3 regions of the Cutibacterium sp. LaCa_286 genome follow, and region 3 is predicted to be linked to each of the others. Evidence: riboswitches for the same ligand, from Rfam matches in the RefSeq annotation. Region 3 holds a riboswitch; each other region holds the start of a gene.
The links. A riboswitch is a leader RNA that binds a small molecule or an ion and turns the genes downstream of it on or off. The one in region 3 is predicted to bind cobalamin.

Region 1 (6,177 bases), 350 kb from region 3:
CCACCGATGACGAGGAAGACGATCGGGGCCGCCATGGCCTGCCACAGCACTCGGGGCTGGATGTGCGCGAATCTGACGATGACGACCACCGAGACGACTGCCACCATGAGGGCACCCGGCCACACGCCGATGGGTGCGCCATGGACGAGCACCTCCGGGGTGCACAAGGAGGTGAGAAGGAGGCCGGTGCTCAGCGCCACCTTCTCCCCCACACGGCGATGCCGCCAGGGAGAGTCCCAGGCGGCATCGTCAAGAGAGGTGATCTGCATCAGGCAACCGGGTTGGCGGGAGCGGCATTCGTCTTTCCCGCCTCGACGGCCGTGGCGTCGCTCAGGTCAGAGGCAGCCATGGCCTCCTCGGCACCGCGCTTGCGGCCAGACATCCGGCCCAGGGCGTAGCCGACGATTCCAGCACCGAGGGCGGCCTGCATGGCGAACAGACCCGATTCGACCTCGCCGGAGGAGGGCTCGAAGATCGGCTCGATCCACGGCTTGGCACCGGCCTCCTCGGCTGCATCGGCTGCGGCGTCGTCGGTTCCACCGAAACCTTCACCGTCATGGGTGGTCTTGCGGCCACCGAAGACCATGCAGATGACGAAGATCGCGATGAGCAGGATGATGAGGACCGGGGTGACCCACTTGGACCTCTTGGTCAGCGACGTATCAGACTTGTGAACGGACTTCTCAGGCATGGGACACCTCCGCAGCGTCAGCAGACTCGGCCGGCTCGTCGGCAAGCACACCAAGCTTGCGCAGCTGGGGTGCGGCGACGTTGGCCAGGAAACGGAACAGCAGGATGCCGAGGAATCCCTCGGCGATGGCCAACGGCACCTGGGTGGTTGCGAAGATACCGAGGAACTTGGCAGCAGCACCACCGACACCGGACTGCTGGTCGGGGAAGGCAATGCCCAGCTGGACGCTGGTGACGCAGTAGGTGGAGAAGTCGGCTGTGGCCATGGCCAGGAAGATCGCCAAGGCATCTGGCCCGTGGCAAACCTTGGTGAGCTTGTAGAACGCGTATCCGACCCACGGGCCGACGATCGCCATCGAGAAGGTGTTGGCCCCCAACGTCGAGATTCCGCCGTGTGCAAGTAGCAGAGCCTGGAAGATGAGGACGATCATGCCGAGGAAGGCCATGACCGGGGGACGGAAGAGGACGGCACCGGCTCCGGTACCGGTGGGGTGGGAGGACGAACCGGACACACTGGGCAGTTTGATGGCCGACAGCACGAAGGTGAAGGCACCGGCGGTGGCCAGCAGCAGCCGGTTCTCGGGGTGGTGCTTCACCTCCTTGACGACCTCAACGGCACCCCAGACGACGAATGGTGCGCTGACGGCGTACCACACACCGCATTGCGCCGGTGAGAGGATTCCTTCTGCAATGTGCATGAGGGACTTTCTCCTTTCTCGGAATCTTGCGTTCCGTGCTGGAAAGGCTCGTCCACAACGGCGTTCCTGACTCCCACTTGGGCAAAGAGTTGCACGAAGTGTTCACAGTGGCGCGACCGTGCCGGAATTCCCCGGCTTCCGCCCAGATGCGACGAGACTGTTCTGTTGTCGGGCTTCATTGTTTCACATCGGTCTGCACACATGTAATCGGGGACATGCACATTTGACAAACCAGGCCTTGCACGGCACCACCCCTGCCGCCACGTCCTCTCACTCACGATCCGTGGCACCGCGTTCATTGCCTGTACCAGTGACCTGCAGAACTCTCTGCTGGCCAACGAGACGCTAGGCTCGAGGTGTCATCCAGCTGCGAGGAGTGGTCATGTCATACGTCAACAACGGATCCGACATCTACAAGGAGTCATTCCGTATCATCCGCGAGGAAGCGGATCTTGCGCGATTCCCCGCCGATGTCGAGCGAGTCGTCGTGCGAATGATCCACGCCGCAGCAGACCCGGCAATTGCCGGTGACATCGCCTTCACCCCCGGTGTGGTCGAGGCCACGCGTCGTGCGCTGGCGTCTGGCGCGAACATCCTGTGCGACTCCTCCATGACAGCGACCGGCATCATCCGTTCCCGACTGCCCGAAGGGGTGCAGGTCGTCTGTCACATCAAGGAGCCGCGCCTGGCCGAGCTCGCCAAGCGCAACGACACGACCAAGACGTGCGCCGCCGTCGATCTGTGGGCCGCCGAGGATCATCTGGACGGGGCAGTCGTGGCCATCGGCAATGCTCCTACTGCACTGTTCCACCTTCTGGAGGTGTGCGAACAGACTGGGGCGCGTCCGGCTGCCGTCGTCGGCATCCCGGTGGGATTCGTGGGTGCCGCAGAGTCCAAGCAGGCCTTGGCCGACTCCGACCTGGGGCTGGAGTACATCACCCTGCTGGGGCGTCGGGGCGGCTCAGCCATCGCTGTTGCGGCCGTCAACGCCATCGCTTCCACCGCCGAGCTCACCAACGATCACCGCTGAGGATCGCTCACGGGCACCGGGCCTGCGCACTCCCCGGGCAGTGAGCTCCCCTGAAAGGGTGTCGGGGCGGTGCGGGTCTGCCTCTCAGCCCTCGTGTCCGGGCACGGAGGCCGGAATCCTCAGCTGGGGTTTGATCGACGACTTGGGCTCCAACCCCCACTTCTCCAGGCTGACCCGCAGGTGCTCGGCGGCATCGATGTTGAGCGGGCCGGAGGTCCACATGGCGATGGGGAGGTTGAGGTAGCGCTTCTTCTTCACCGCGTCCAGGTTCTTGGTCGCCGGATTCGATTCCAGGATCTTGATCTTCTCGCTGTAGGGCTGGGCGTCGTAGTCGACGAAGGCAATGGCGTCGGGGTTCATCGTCGCCACCTTCTCCCAGCCGATGCGCACCCAGGTGTCGTTGACGTCGTGGGCGCCGTTCTGCGCACCAGCCGCATTGATGATGGCCTGTGGACCGCCCTTGCTTCCGCTGGTGAAGACCGAGTCCTTGGCCGAGTCGAAGAGCAGCACCGTCGGGGTCTTCCTGGCCTTCGGAGCCTTCTGGAGGGCGTCGAGCCGATCGTCCATGTCCTGCACGGCCTTCTTGCCGGTCTGCTCGTTGCCGGTGAGGGTGGCAAGGTTGGTGATGTCGGTCCGCACTGCGTTCCAGGGGTCCATGACACCGCGGACGCTCTGCCCGTCCTTCTGTCGGCATGACTCGGTGAGCAGGTAACTGTTGATGCCCTTGTCGTGCAGGTTGTCGGGGGTGAGGTTGTTCGCCTCGGAGAATCCGTAGTCCCACCCGGCGACGACGACGTCGGGCCTGTTGGCGATGACCGACTCAAGGGTCATGTAACCCTTGACGCCCTCGTGCAGACTGTTGATGGTGTCGGCCCCGTACTTGGCAGTGAGGATCTCCTTGTCCCGATCTGCCGAACTTATCGCGGCGATCTGCTTTTGCGCCCCGGCGCTCAGCGCCATGGCGATGATGCTGCCGTCATTGACGTAGAGTCGCTCGGCCTTCTTGGGGTAGGTGACCTTCTTGCCACAGTTGGTCACGGTGACTTCGTTGGAGTCCTTGGCGGACTCGCCGCTCTTGGAGGCTGATCCACCGCCACAGGCGGTGAGTCCCACAGCCAGGCAGGAGGCCAGGACGACGGGTAGGAGTTTGGTGGACATTTCAGTTTTCCTCTCGGTTGGGATTGGGCAGCGGTGCGGTGCACACGAGTTCCTGGCTGCCGTCGGGAGTGGTGACATGGTGTGCGACAACGTGGAATGCCGTCGCGACGTTCGATGGGCTGAGCGCCTCACGAGCCGGACCTGCGGAGAGCACTCCGCCGTCGGCCAGGACGACCACGTGGTCGAAATGCGAAGCAGCCATGCCGAGGTCGTGGATGGTGGCGACCACCGTCCGACCGCTGGCGCGCAGCGTGTCCAGCAGCATGAGTTGGTGACGCACGTCGAGGTGATTGGTCGGCTCGTCCAACATGATGAGGTCGGCGCCCTGGGCCAGGCCACGGGCGATGACGGCGCGGCGCCGCTCACCGCCCGACAGGTGGTCACAACGACGATCGATGAGGTGGTCCAGTCCCACCAAGGCCAGGGAGTCCCGGATGATCCGTCGCTCGGAACGCTGCCCCACCTGCCACGGCTTGCGGTGCGGGGTACGTCCCAGCGCGACCATCTCACCCAGCAGGAGGTCAGGCGATGGCGACTCCTCCTGCCCGACGAAGGCCATGAGCCGGGCACGTTGCATGGGGGTGTAGTCGGTGACGGAGGTGCCGTCGAGCAGGACGTCGCCGGAATTGAACTGGCGCACCCCGGCGATGGATCGTAGCAGAGTCGACTTGCCGACTCCGTTGACACCGACGATGGCGGTGAGCTTCCCCGGCTCGGCGGTGAAACTCACGTCGTCGACGATGACGCGGTCGTTGATGCGGCACTGGACATTGCAAACTTCGAGACGTGTCATGACTCACTCGAGAATCGGTACTGGCTGCGCCCCATGAGGTACAGGAAGATGGGAGCGCCGATGAACCCGGTGACGACGCCGAGCGGCACCTCCTGTGGTGCCGCGATGACGCGGGCGCCGACGTCCACCCACAGCAGGAAGAGGCTGCCGATGGCGGCGGCGACGGGCACCATCGACCGGTGACTGGCTCCCACGAGCAGCCGGGACATGTGCGGAATGACGAGCCCGACGAATCCGATGCCGCCGGAGACCGCCACGAGCACCCCGACGAGTACCGAGTTGCCGACGAACAACGCCTTGCGCACCCTGGTATCGGGGATGCCGAGGGATCGAGCGACGTCGGTGCCAGCAGCCAGGGCGTCGAGCCAGCCAGAGAACGCGATCATGAGCACGGCGGACAGAGCGGTGACGATGGCAGCCACCCACAAGCTGTCCCAGGTGGCACCGGCCACCGATCCCAGCATCCAGTACAACACCGACTGCGCCGCACGCGGATCCGAGCTGCGAAAGACGAGGAAGCTTGCCAATGCCGAGAACGCCGCAGAGAGCACGACGCCCGAGAGCACCAGCCGCAGCGGTGTCATGCCACCCTGGGCCATGGAGATGAGGTACACCAGACCAGCGGCTCCCAATGCCCCCACCAAGGCTCCGAGGGTGAGCCGGTGAGGACCCCAGGAGGCGAACATCCCCAGGGCGATGACCGCGGTGGCCCCCACACTCGCACCGGCCGAGACACCCAGCAGGTAAGGATCGGCCAGCGGGTTGCGCACCAAGGTCTGCATACCGCTTCCGGCCAGGGCGAGTCCGGCCCCGACGATGATCGCCAGCAGTGCCCTGGGAGCACGCAGATCCCAGACGATGACATCGATCGTCGGGTCGGGGCCCGGCTCGCCAGTGATCCTGGCCCCAACCGTGTCAAGAACGCCACGCATCGGCAATGGTTCCGAACCAATGGTCAGCGAGACGACGGCGCTGACGACGATGAGCACGACGAGGATGATCACCAGGGGTGCCACCGGCAACCGGCGGTCACGCTCGGCCGACCGTCTTAAGGAAGGCATAGCTGTTCCTTCTGGGTGCGAGGACCTTGATGCGAGGCCCGAACGACACAAGTCATGCATGGGGTCTTCGGACTTCGGATCACTCTCGGTCGGCCCTTCCCAGAATCACTCCCAGTGGTCTCGCCGACGTCGTCACCGTCACCGCTGCGCAACAGTCCCGGATTCCCACCGGGTTCACCGCGACCTCATCGGGGCCGCACCATGCACGCGACGCAGATTAGCACCTGTGCACGCAACTCGCGACGTGCCGTTCCGCCAACCCCTTGCCGTAGCCGCCCGCCAGCCCCGTGTCGCAGGCGCGTCGGGCACGTGGAACGCTGCAGCACGTGGACCTGGGGGTGCGGCCGGGGCAGTACCTCGACCCCCGTGGCAATTCGGTTCGACAAGACACCCCGTGCCACGCCACGTGGCAGGCACCACGATCCCCAACACATCTGCCACGGAGACGAACGGGCCACGCCCCGCATTGCAGACAGAATTCACCACGCCGCACCGGGCACGGCAACTGGCTGGCACCACCGATGGGACGTGGACGATCCCAAGAAGCCACCACTGCAAAAACTGTGGACGCCGCCGACGAGAGGATGCGCACCCGTTCAAGGCACCGGAACGTCCCTCGTGACGCGTGGTACTTCGCACCCCCGTGGTATTTCGGTTCGACAAGCCGCCCCGTGCCACACCACGTGGCAAACCCCACGATCCCCAACACATCTGCCACAGGATCGCTGGGCCAAGACCCGCTCGGCA
Region 2 (6,177 bases), 550 kb from region 3:
CCTTGCGCAGCTCGATGTCCATGGGGACCTGGGCCAGCAGCGGCACCTCGGTACCCAACCGCTTCGACAGGGCATCGGCAGCCTCCTGACCACCGCCGGAGCCGAACAGGTCGATCCGGTACTCCTTACCGGTGTCGGGGGCGGTGAACGCCAGCCACGACATGTTCTCCACGACGCCGATGATCTTCTGGTTCATGAGGGCAGCCATCGTCCCGGCACGCTCTGCCACCTCGGAGGCGGCCTGCTGCGGGGTGGTGACGACGAGCACCTCGGCGGTGGGAACCTTCTGACCCAGGCTCATGGCGATGTCACCGGTGCCGGGTGGCAGGTCGAGCAGCAGGTAGTCGAGATCTCCCCAGTGCACGTCGGCCAGCAGCTGGGTGAGGGCACGGTCGAGGATCGGGCCACGCCAGGCGATGACGTCGTCCTTGTTGGGCTTCATCATGCCGATGCTGATCGTCTTGATGCCCATGGCCGGCACCGGCAGGAGCAGATCGTCCAGCGGGGTGGGGTGGGCGTCACCTGCACCGAGCATGTCGGGAATCGAGTGGCCGTAGATGTCGGCGTCCAGCAGACCGACCGATCGGCCCAGCCCAGCCAGGGCCAGGGCCAGGTTGACGGTCATCGACGACTTGCCGACGCCGCCCTTGCCGGAGGCCACGGCAATGACCTTGGTGGTGTTGCCCGGCTCGGCGAACGGGATGGTGGGTTCTGGGGCGCCACCACGAAGCTGCTCACGCACGGCGGCGCGCTGCTCGTCGGTCATGGACCCGAGCTCGACGTAGGCACCACGCACTCCGTCGACGGAGGTGGCTGCTTCGGTGACGTCCTCACGCAGGGTGTCCTTGAGTGGACATCCCGGAACCGTCAGGAGAATGCGAATGTAGGCGCGGCCGTTGTCGTCGACGGATACCTCGTCAACCATGCCGAGGTCGGTGATGGGTCGCCTGATCTCCGGATCCTGTACACGAGACAGCGCCTCATGGATCGCTGGGACAAGCGGGTTTTCGGTGCTCATATGCATTGTCTACACACCTGAGCACCGCCCGGGCAAGTTCTCCGGCAGCTGACCGATGCCGTCGGTACACGCCGGGAGCTCACTTGGTCGTCAGCAGGGCATCTGGCCCCGTAGGATGGCCGTACCCGAACCTGTGAGGTGACCATTTCATGCAGCCTGCCCACGTGTCGTCCCTGTTCCAGCTGGAGTATCCGAAGCCCGTTGTTGTCGTCAACGACTACGAGACGGCGCAGAAGGTGGTCGATCATCTCTCCGACAAGGAGTTCCCGGTGGAGAATCTGTGCATCGTCGGCACCGACCTGCGCAGCATCGAGCGGGTCATCGGCCGCAAGACCTGGGGCACGGTGCTCGGTCAGGGCGCCATCTCCGGGGTCGGTATGGGCCTGCTCGTCGGACTCATGATGTCGTTCTTCTACTCGCTCAACAGTCTGGTCGTCATGTTGCTGTCCGGCCTGCTCATCGGTGTGGTCATCGGCATGATCACCGCGGCCATCACGTATGCCATGAGTCGTGGGGAGCGCGACTACAACTCGGTGCAGCAGGTGGTGGCCACCCACTATGAGGTGCTCGCCGAGCACAAGGTGGCCCAACAGGCCCGCGACCTCGCGCTGGAGCTGCGCGAGGTGCGCGACCAGGTGTTCAACGCCTGACGTCTCAGCCCCAGAGGTCGGCGATCCAGGCCTCGACCTCGTCGATCTCGCGCGGGCAGTCCTTCGACAGCCACTCGGGCTCACCGTCGGTGATGCACAGGTCGTCTTCGATGCGCACCCCGATGCCCCGGAACTCCTCGGGAACGAGCAGGTCGGTCTGCTTGAAGTAGATGCCGGGCTCGTCGGACATGCACATCCCCTTGCGCAGGGGGCCGGAGTAGTCCTCACGGCGGGCCTGGGAGCAGTCGTGGACGTCCAGACCGAGATGATGGCTCGTGCCGTGCACCATCCAACGACGGAACTGACCGCCCTCGGGGGAGACGGCGTCGTCCACACTCACCGGAAGGATCCCCCAGTCGGCCAGGTACTCACAGATGACCCGGATCGCCGCCTGGTGGATCTCGGCGTGGTCATGGCCCACCCGAGCCACCTTGGAGGCGGCGTCCTGGGCATCCAGGACGGCTTGGTAGACCCGGCGCTGGGCCGGTGAGAACGTGCCGCTGATGGGCAGGGTACGGGTGATGTCTGCGGTGTAGAGGGAGTCGATCTCGATGCCGGCGTCGATGAGGATGAGTTCTCCGGGGCGCAGGTCGCCGTCGTTGCGCACCCAGTGCAGGGTGTTGGCGTGGTCGCCGGCGGCGCAGATCGAGCCGTACCCGACGTTGTTGCCCAGGTGACGGGCGTGCAGTCCGAAGATGCCTTCCATCCATCGCTCGCCGCGGCCGCGCCGCACGGCCTCGGGCATCTGACGGATCATGTCCTCGAATCCCACCTTCGACCTACGGCAGGCGTCGCGCAGCTGCTCGATCTCCCAGTCGTCCTTGCAGAATCGGGCGTCTGAGGTGAACTCGTCGAATGCCTCGTCGGCAGCTGCGTCGCCACGTCCAGAGGCGGTCTGACGGGCGACGTCGACCTTGTCGGTGATCGACGGATCGGCCTGACGGATGACGCGCAGCGGTGCGGAACCGCCCGGGGCCGAACTGCTGAGGGCGGCATCCAGCTCGGCGATGTCGCGGCACTGCAGGCCGGTCATCGTCGACATCTCCTCCAACGACTCGCGCTTTCCGACCCACATCTCGCCGTAGGTGGGATCGGCGTAGAACTCCCGATCGGTGCGCGGGGCGCGCGGTTTGAAGTACAGCACGTCGCGGGTGGTGGACCCGGTGGTGTCGATGACGAGCACCGCGTTGGGCTCCCGGTCGGTGCCCAGCCCGGAGTAGTAGACGAACGTCGTGTGTGGACGAAACGGGAAGTCGCAGTCGTTGTTGCGGGGCATGAGCACGCCAGCGGGGATGACGAGCACCTCGCCGGGGAACCTTGCAGCCAGGACGTCACGGTGCGTACGCGCCGAGGGCACCGAGTCCAGGGGCTGTGGCATGGTGGAGTCGTAGGGCTGCCAGCCGGTGGGGATGAAATCACGGAACGCCTGGGAGAACGGGGTCTGGCGTTTGGGGACCTTCTGCTCATCAGCGGCCTGGATCTGGGAACCGGCAGACCTGCCGGAACGATCAGTCACATCAGTCATGGAAACTCTCGCCTCTCCGTCGAATGTGCGTTGGGTGTCATTGTAATGAGCCGGGTCCAGCCGGATAGGCTGGCTCTCACGAGTTCAGCAGAGTCTGGTGGCCATGAGCTCCCCGGGTTCACAGTTGCAGGAGGTAGCGTGAAGGCAGCACCGCAGGACCAGTGGAAACTTCTCGACCTGGCAGAGACCGACCGGCTCATCGCCCGTAGGCGTCATGATCGCAAGGTCCTTCCCCAACTCGACGAACTCAGGAAACTTGCTGGCTCGCGTCAGAGCCTCGCCGAGGATCTTGTCGCCAAGCAGACGGTCGTCTTCGACCTCAAGGCCGACCAGAAGCGCATCGAGGGAGACCTTGCCCCGGCGAGGGCCCGTCTGGAGCGCAACCAGGCCACGGTGGATGCCGGCCAGATCGATCACAAGGCACTGCGCAGTCTCACCGACGAGATTGAGCACCTCAAGCGACGTATCGGTGATCTGGAGGATGCCGAGCTCGACATCATGCAGCGGGTCGAGGAGGCGGAAGCGGCTCAGGCGCAGGCCGACGAGGCTCGCAAAGCTCTTGACGGCCACATTCGCGAGGCGTTGGCGTCCCGGGACCATGACCTCTCCGAGATCGACGCCGAACTCAAGCGTCTTGTTGCGCAGCGCACCGCCCAGGCCGGGGCGCTCCCGGCCGATCTGCTCAAGCTGTACCAGACTCTGTTGGAACGTACCGGGATGGGGGCCGGCAGGTTGGAGCATGGCGTGTGCAGTGCCTGCGGAATCGTCGCCAATCCTGGCGACCAACGTCGCTACGACCAGGCCCCGGCAGACGAGGTGCTGCGCTGTGAGGAGTGCGACCGCATCATGGTGCGTCCCCTGTGAGACGACATCCCCTTTGAGGAGTGGGCTCATCCCCCTTGAGGGGGATGGTTCCCGACCGGGCGCTGCCCGAGGTGGGGCCGATCACGGTTCGGTGAAGGTGCGCGAGGTGCGAACGTCTGCCCCGACCAGGTGTGGTGAGCCCCATCGGCTGTCATGAAGCGGTGTTCACAGGCTAGAATGGATGTTTGGACGAGCCACCCGGGGTGATCGCGGCAGACGACGATCTGTCGAGGAAAGTCCGGGCTCCACAGGGCAGGGTGGTGGGTAACGCCCACCCGGGGAGACCCGCGGGACAGTGCCACAGAAAACAAACTGCCGAGAAATCGGTGAGGGTGAAACGGTGAGGCAAGAGCTCACCGCGGCATCGGTGACGGTGCCGGCACGGCAAACCCCACCCGGAGCAAGGCCAAGAAGACCGTGAGGTCGCGGACGTGTTCGAGGGCTGCCCGCCCGAGCGCCCGGGTAGGCCGCGCAGCTGCAAGGCTGGAGGGCGTCGGCAACGGCGTTCACAGATGGATGATCACCGGCCCCGATGGGGTCACAGAACCCGGCTTACAAGGGTGGCTCGTCCCTTTTCAACCAGGGACTTGTGGTGGGTTGATGGGTTCTGTGTTGCAGCAAAGCTTCTGGCGATGATGGGTGCTGAACGGTACAGAAAAAGACGAGACGTAGGTGTCACGCCTATAGGGACGTCTGCCATGAGGGTGTCTAAGGATTGGCTGAGTTGCGAAACAGGAAGAAGAATTTCTTTTCTGGGGCGTACACGGATTAGTATGTGGCAGTCAGGTTGCTGGAGATTCTCCGGCGCAGGAATCCGGTGAGAGACCGGAGCTGACGCGCAGCGGTATGACTGATCCACCCGACTCGAGCCACTGGTGCCACTGGTACCGGGAAGGTGTCGGAAAACGGAGATGAGGTTGAGCCCGAAGACCACCTGACAACGTCCTGTCGGTCCCCGGCCGCGAACGCCGGTCACAGAAAGCTGGCTTCTCATGCCCATGTGCTCATCCTTGTCACATCGCCTCGTCATGGGGTTGGTCGTGCCCGCCACTCTGCTCGCTGGCTGCGCAGGTGCTCCCGAAGATCCCGTTTCCAGCGAGCCATCCTCTGCGTCGGTGTCCCAACCGTCCGCAGATCGTGTGGAAGTCACCAACTGTGGTCAAAAGATCATTCTCGACAAACCTGCCACCAGGGCTGTAACTCTCAACCAAGGTGCCACGGAGGACGTCCTGGCCATCAATGGCGCATCAAATCTGGTTGGGACGGCCTACCTAGACGGCGAGATTCCTGCCAAGTGGCGAAAGTCCTATGATTCGGTCAAGGTGCTGGCCAAGGAGTATCCGTCCAAAGAGACCTTCTTGGCTGCCAAACCCGATCTTGCTCTTTCCTCTTTCTCCAGTGCCTTCACCGACAAGGCTGTCGGAACCCGGGATGAGCTCGCGAAGCAGGGAATCGCCACATACATCAGTCCCTTCGGATGTCCCAAAGGCACTAAGTCAGCCGAGACAACGTGGGGCAATGTCTGGAAGGAAATGCGCGAGGTCGGATCCCTCATCGGGGCTCAGGACGGTGCCGACACTGCGATCACCAAGCAGCATGAGTACCTGCGGGACGTGACTACACACAAGCACGGTACCGGAACCTCGATCGTGTGGTTCGATTCTGGGGACAAGACCCCGTTCATCGGTGCCGGTCACGGTGGCCCACAGCTGCTCATGGATGCCGTGGGAGCCAAGAATGTCTTTGCGGACGTCGATGGCGGATGGGCCGATGGCTCCTGGGAAAAGATTGTGGCCTCCGATCCGGACGTCATCGTCGTTGCCGATGCCAAATGGTCCACCGCGAAGGACAAGATCGCTTATCTCAAGGGCGATCCGGTTCTCAAGCAGATGAGAGCTGTCAAGGAGAACAAGTTCGTAACGGTGCCATTCTCCCAGAGTACCCCGGGTGCCGAGCTGATCGACGGTGCCAAGACTCTCAACGATGGTTTGGCAGAGATCGCTGGGAAATGATCCGCTCACGTAACTGGTTGTTGGCTGCCTTTCTTGGTACTGCCCTCGTTGCCAGTGCCTTGGTCGTACTGGGAGTTGGGGCAGTCCATGTGCCGGTTCACGATGTGA
Region 3 (6,177 bases):
GCGCCCTGGTCGTCCGAAGCCCCTGTGCTGCCCGGGAGCACGGAACGCCCACCAGCCGACGGGCTCCGGCACCTCGCAGCTCAGTCGCCGAGGCTGGTACCCACTTCACGAGCGGCCTCCACCCACGGGTGGTCCGCCGGCACGTACTTCACCTTGCCGGCCACCTCCTTGAGGGCGACGGTGTCGGTGCCGGAACCCTTGGCGGCCACCATGATGCCGAAGCTCCCCTCCTGCACCATGCGGGCACCCATTGTGCCCAGCCGGGTGGCAAGCAGTCGGTCGTGGGAGCACGGCGTGCCACCGCGCTGGACGTAGCCCAGGATCGACACCCGAGACTCCAGACCGGTGGCTTCCTCCAGCTCGGAGGCGAGCTTGATGGTGTTGTCGCGCATGGAGGCCTCCAGATCGCGCTTGGCGCGTTTGGCCGCCGGTTTGGTCTTGGCACTGGAGTTGTCCACGAGGGCACGAGCACCCCGCAGGGCCATGGCGTCTGAGACGTCGCGTGCCCCCTCGGCCACGGCGATGACCGAGAAGTTGAGTCCCTGGCTGCGCCTCCTCTCCACGGCCTCGGCAATCGACTCGAGCTTGTAGGGCACCTCGGGCAGCAGGATGATGTCTGCCCCACCGGCGATGCCCGAGCCCAGGGCCAGCCAACCGGCCCGGTGCCCCATGACCTCGGCCAGGATGATCCGGTGGTGGGAGTGGGCGGTGGAGTGCAGCCGGTCAATGGCGTCGGTGGCCACCTCCAGGGCGGTGGAGAAGCCGAACGAGTCGTCGGTGCCGACGATGTCGTTGTCGATGGTCTTGGGCAGGTGGATGACGTTGAGACCGGCCTTGTGCAGTTTGTAGGCGTTCTTGGAGGTTCCACCCCCGCCAAGTGTCACCAAGGCGTCCAGGCCGAGCTTGTCGTAGTTGTCGACGATGGTCGGCACCATGTCCGTCTCCTCGCCATTGACGATCATGCGATTGACCTTGTCACGGCTGGTTCCCAAGATCGTCCCGCCCACGGTGAGGATGCCGGAGAGGTCGCGTTGGGTGAGGTCGACGTAGCGGTTCTGCGCCAGGCCCAGGAATCCGTCATGGAAGCCGACGAGTTCCATGCCGTACTCGCGGATGGCCGCCTTGCCGAAGCCACGGATTGCTGCGTTGAGGCCGGGGCAGTCTCCCCCGGCGGTGAGAATGCCGACTCTCTTGTGGTTTCCCATGCTTCCTCCCGGTCGCTCACACCATCGGTCGTCTCACACCATGTTCGCAGATGACATGGCAGGGATGCACACCCCGGGTGTGCGGGAGACGTCACACGGACTCAGAAATCTCAGGAATGCAGGGCGCAAGGGAATGCAGGCGAAAATCCTAGCATCACGATGTGGACGAGAGGTCAGACGCAACATCGGCCCCGACCAGTCCCGACACCGTGGACAGGCAAGACCAAGACACCGTGACAGGCAGGGCATGGACGTGCCCGGGAGTCAGCATCCATGCCGACTCACATGTGGGCCGCACACGTCAGCGAGGACGCTGGCGCCCTGCCAACCCATCGATCCCCTCCAGGGCGATCCGCCGTACCTGAGCGTGTCGGTGATGTCTGGCCGTCGCGAGACGTTCCGCAACGATGACTCCCGCCACCAGCGCTGCTGCCACCACCAGTCGTGCCTTCACACCAACCTCCTGTTGCACCACTCGGGTGCCACGTGTGCCGGAGCAACCAGACCGAATGTGACACATCCGGCGAAGAGTGGCCCCGACGAGTGACCCCAGGGCAATTCTGCTCCATCCACAGCAACTGACACACCGAGGCGAACAGTGTTCGCCCAACCGTCACACACGCGATTGAATGGCACGGTGAGCAGTCCCAGCCCAGCCGTACCTCATGAACCACCAGCCGTGCCGCACGAACCGGGCGAGATTCAGCGCCACGCCACCACCGTCGTCTCCCGAACCGACGCCGGGAGCCGCCATGCCGACCTCCAGGTGTCTCGGCTGCGCGACCTGCTGCTCGCCGACGTACCGGCTGGGCGTCTGGTCATCGCCTGTGACGCCGTCGGGGGCATAGGCTCACGGCCCGGGGACCCCTACCCGGCAGATCCGACGTGGTGTGCCCATCTGGCAGCGCGAGTACCACTGCTGGAGGTGCTGTGCGTGAGAGCCCGACCGATGATCCTCGTCAACACCCTGTGTCAGGACGCCACCTCGGCCCAACCGCTGATCGAGGAGTTCCAGCGGTGCGCGGTTGCCGCGGGGATCGATCCCCAGGCCGTCACCGGATCGACGGAGGACAACGTCATCACCACCCAGACCGGAATTGGGGTGACGGTCATCGGGGTACGACCGGACAGAGCCCCTGGCACGCCGGTTCCCGGCGAGGCTTCGGCGGCAGCGGCACAGGCGCAGGAAGCCGACGTGCTCGTATGCGTCGGCTCCCCGATCTCGGCGCCGGATGACGAGGTACGCCCTGGTCGGCGCGAGATCGTCACCCTGGACGAGGTGCGTGCGCTGCTGGGCTCGGGCCTGGTGCACGACTGTGTACCGGTGGGATCGCACGGAATTGCCTGGGAGGCCGATCAGATCGCCGTCACCGCAGGACTGCGGTTCGATCCCGGCAGGACCGATCTCGATCTCACGAAGTCCGGCGGACCGTCAACCTGCGTCGTACTGGCCTGCGCACCAGAAGACGTCAGCGAGCTGCGCACACATGTGAGCGACGACCGGCCGTGGACTCGGATTGGCACATTGCAGCCCCAGCACAGGGATTGACACCAGACATGCTATTTTGTGCGTGTCCCGGGTCGGACTCGGCCCGAGGTACTCCGCAGCGAGCGAAGTCGGTGCAAGTCCGACACTGTCGCGCAACGGTGATGCCCTCCAGCTCAGTCCGGTCGCCTCCCTGCGAAGTGGCATTCACCGACTCTCGCCGTAGGAGTCTGCCGAGCACACCGGGTGTGCCCCAGCGGGTCCTGCGACACGACTGCAGGAGACTTCATGGGTACTCCACTGCCGAGACGTGTCTCGGTCCTTCTCACCCTTCTCGTCGTACCTTCCCTGGCCCTGACGGGCTGCTCGGGCACGAAGGACGGCTCCACCTCCCCGAGCTCCTCGACGACCACCCCATCAGCTGGCACCGGTGCCAACATGTCCGGGTGCATCAAGTCCGGGGAGTTCGACAAGGACAAGGACTACTTCGGTGACAAGGTCACCTTCACCGGGGCCAGGAACGTCCACGTCAGCTATCACAAGTCCTACAAGGTCCTCACCCTCGGCAAGCAGGACAAACCGTCGCAGACCTTCGTGTTACTGCAGTGCGGTGCCCCCAGACCAACGCTCACCGGTGAGCTCGCCAAGGCCCCGATCATCGACGTCCCGGTCAAACGAGTCGCCGCCTCCTCCACCACCCAGATCCCGGTCCTCCACACCCTGGGATCCTTGGACGCAGTCGTCGGCGTCAACCAGCTCGAGCAGATCTATCGCGGACCGGCACGAGACGCCCTCGAGGCCCGCAACACGCCCAGCTACGGGTCGAGTCGGATGCAGATCGACACGGAGAAGCTCATCTCCCTCAAACCCGACGCCGTGCTGGCCGCCAGCTCAGAGGTGAAGGAGTTCAAGCAGGTGCAGTCCGCCGGCATCCCGGTGCTGCAGGACCTCGACTACCTCGAGTCCACCCCGCTGGCCCGAGCCGAGTGGATGAAGACCTACGGCATCCTCCTCAACAAGGAAGGCGCCGCCACGAAGAACTTCGACGGCATCACCAAGCGCTACACCGAGGTGGCGAAAAAGGCCAGGAACGCCACCGACAAGCCCAGCGTGCTCGTCGGCCAGGAGACCAAGGGGCAGTGGTACGTCCCGGGAACCGACTCCTACATGATCAAGTTCATGACCGACGCCGGAGCCACCGACGCCATGTCCCAGGCCGTCAAGGGCAACGGAGCCACCCCAACCGACGCCGAGGTCGTCTTCAAGTATGGCTCCAAGGCCGACTTCTGGCTCAACGGCAACTACATGTCCATGACGACGTGGCACGGCAAGGACGACGCCCTCAAGCAGAACCCGCGCTACGCGAACCTGTCGGCCTTCCAGCACGGCAACGTCTGGAACCCCAGCAAGCGCACTGCCCCAGACACCGGGAACGACTTCTGGCAGTCCGGGATCGTCCAACCCGACGTCGTGCTGGCCGACCTCACGTACATCTTCCACCCTGACCTCATGAAGGGGTACACGCCGTACTACTACACCAAGCTCAGCTGACCCTCTCAGCGGCGATGTTCGCCGCACCACCATCCCCTCACCTCCACTTGGGAGCAACCATGTCCATCAATCGTCTGGTGGCGGGCCTGGCCGCCACCACCATGTGCGTCGCCACCCTCACCGGGTGCTCACACTCCGAGAAGTCGGATTCCTCGGCGAACGCGCCGTCCAGCACGTCCTCCCAGCAGGGCTGCATCAAGAACTTCGACCCCTCGAAGGACTACTTCGCCGACAAGGCCACTTTCCGCGACGCCCGCGACATCACCGTGTCGTACCACAAGTCGTACAAGGTCGTGACGCTCAAGCACCCGTCGAACACCGCGAAGAAACCCGTGCAGTACGTCCTGGTGCAGTGTGGCGCCCCGCAGCCGAAGCTGAACGGTGACCTCGCCAAGGCGCAGAAGATCACCATCCCCACCACCAAGGTGGCGCTGGGTTCGACGACCCTGCCAATGAAGTTCCAGATGTTGGGAAAGCTGGACTCCGTGGCTGGCATGGTCAACGTCGACAGGGTGGGGAATGCGGACACCCGTCAGGCCCTCAAGGACCACAAGGTCGCCAGTTTCGCGGCAGGTGACAACGCCACCGAGATCAACACAGAGAAGCTGGCGGCGCTACGCCCGGACCTGTTCATCTTCAACCTCGTCAGTGGTAGCGACAACACCAGCAAGATCGACAAGATCAAGGAGATGGGCATCCCGGTCGTCGCCGAGCCGAACTTCCTCGAGAGCACCCCGCTGGGGCGTGCCGAGTGGATCAAGTACGACTCGCTGTTCGTCAATGCCGAGAGGACGGCGAACCAGAAGTACGACGAGATCGCCGAGAAGTACCATGCGACCGCGAAACGCGCCGCCACGGTGACGACACGACCGACCGTGCTCCACGGATCGCAGTACAAGGGCGTCTGGTACATCAAGCCCAACGAGAACTACGCCATCCAGTTCCTGCGCGACGCAGGTGGTGAGTACGTGTTCAAGGACCTCCACGGGGTGGCATCCAGGAAGATGGACACCGAGGCCATCATCAAGAAGGCCCACGACGCCGACTTCTGGATCGACGGGCCGGAGAAGTCGTCCATCCCGCAGATCCTCAAGGCCGACCCACGTCTGAAGTCGCTCAAGGCCCTCGACAACGGCAACGTCTGGGACGCCACCCTGCGAGCCGACCCGAAGCACGGCAACGACTACTGGCAGACCGGGGTCGTGCGCCCCGACCTCGTCCTGGCGGATCTGACGGCGATCCTGCACCCTGAGCTGGATGCCGATCACCAGTTCTACTTCTACCGCAAGGCCACCGCGAAGTGACTGCGACTCAGGATCTGATGCCGGGACGTCGCGGGAGACACGGACGTCACGAGGCACACGGCGAACGGATCAGGGGCACCTGGTGAACAGCCACCAGAAGACGCCACAGAACCGAGAGGCACCGGGCCGGGACGTACGAGGTCAGGATGGGCGGGGCCGGGACGTGCGGGATCACCGAGATGTGCGGAGCCGCCAGACGCAGGGACGACGCGGGCTGCCACTGCCGGTGCGTTTCACGATCCTCGCAACGATCTTCGTCGCCGTCACCTTGGCCGGCCTGGCGCTGGGATCGGTGAACATCCCGCTGGGTGACGTCATGACGATCCTCACCGGTGGCACCGACGTCGACCCAGTCTCGATGACGATCATCCGCGACGTCCGCGAGCCTCGTACCATCACCGCCCTGCTCGTCGGGGCGGCGCTGGGAGTGTCCGGGCTGGAGATGCAGACCCTGTTCCGCAACCCACTGGCCGACCCATACGTGCTGGGTATCTCCTCGGGTGCCAGTCTGGGCGTCGCCCTGGTGGTGCTGTCCACCTCGGCATCGGCGGGGGCGGCCAGCTTCGCCTCCGGGCTGGGAATCGGGCCGGACCTGTTGGTCATGGTCGCCGCGGCACTGGGGGCAGCCGTC

Region 1: another riboswitch for cobalamin. It lies ahead of ACP8JZ_RS01700 (FecCD family ABC transporter permease); the one in region 3 lies ahead of ACP8JZ_RS00320 (ABC transporter substrate-binding protein).
Region 2: another riboswitch for cobalamin. It lies ahead of ACP8JZ_RS02685 (ABC transporter substrate-binding protein); the one in region 3 lies ahead of ACP8JZ_RS00320 (ABC transporter substrate-binding protein).

What each region holds. Positions count from the first base shown of each region.
Region 1 covers NZ_CP191091.1:427,387-433,563, reverse strand. The annotation lists gene cbiQ (cobalt ECF transporter T component CbiQ) at 1-269, opposite strand, end outside; gene ACP8JZ_RS01725 (energy-coupling factor ABC transporter substrate-binding protein) at 269-691, opposite strand; gene ACP8JZ_RS01720 (energy-coupling factor ABC transporter permease) at 684-1,388, opposite strand; gene ACP8JZ_RS01715 (precorrin-8X methylmutase) at 1,771-2,418, shown strand; gene ACP8JZ_RS01710 (ABC transporter substrate-binding protein) at 2,503-3,576, opposite strand; gene ACP8JZ_RS01705 (ABC transporter ATP-binding protein) at 3,578-4,369, opposite strand; gene ACP8JZ_RS01700 (FecCD family ABC transporter permease) at 4,366-5,385, opposite strand; cobalamin riboswitch at 5,474-5,649, opposite strand.
Region 2 covers NZ_CP191091.1:629,008-635,184, forward strand. The annotation lists gene ACP8JZ_RS02660 (Mrp/NBP35 family ATP-binding protein) at 1-1,018, opposite strand, end outside; gene ACP8JZ_RS02665 (YflT domain-containing protein) at 1,168-1,668, shown strand; gene ACP8JZ_RS02670 (aminopeptidase P family protein) at 1,673-3,193, opposite strand; gene ACP8JZ_RS02675 (zinc ribbon domain-containing protein) at 3,332-4,057, shown strand; RNA gene rnpB (RNase P RNA component class A) at 4,249-4,628, shown strand; cobalamin riboswitch at 4,825-5,009, shown strand; gene ACP8JZ_RS02685 (ABC transporter substrate-binding protein) at 5,050-6,069, shown strand; gene ACP8JZ_RS02690 (FecCD family ABC transporter permease) at 6,066-6,177, shown strand, end outside.
Region 3 covers NZ_CP191091.1:81,900-88,076, reverse strand. The annotation lists gene ACP8JZ_RS00335 (6-phosphofructokinase) at 81-1,205, opposite strand; gene ACP8JZ_RS00330 (hypothetical protein) at 1,507-1,659, opposite strand; gene ACP8JZ_RS00325 (transcriptional regulator) at 1,906-2,754, shown strand; cobalamin riboswitch at 2,767-2,902, shown strand; gene ACP8JZ_RS00320 (ABC transporter substrate-binding protein) at 3,130-4,242, shown strand; gene ACP8JZ_RS00315 (ABC transporter substrate-binding protein) at 4,302-5,546, shown strand; gene ACP8JZ_RS00310 (FecCD family ABC transporter permease) at 5,626-6,177, shown strand, end outside.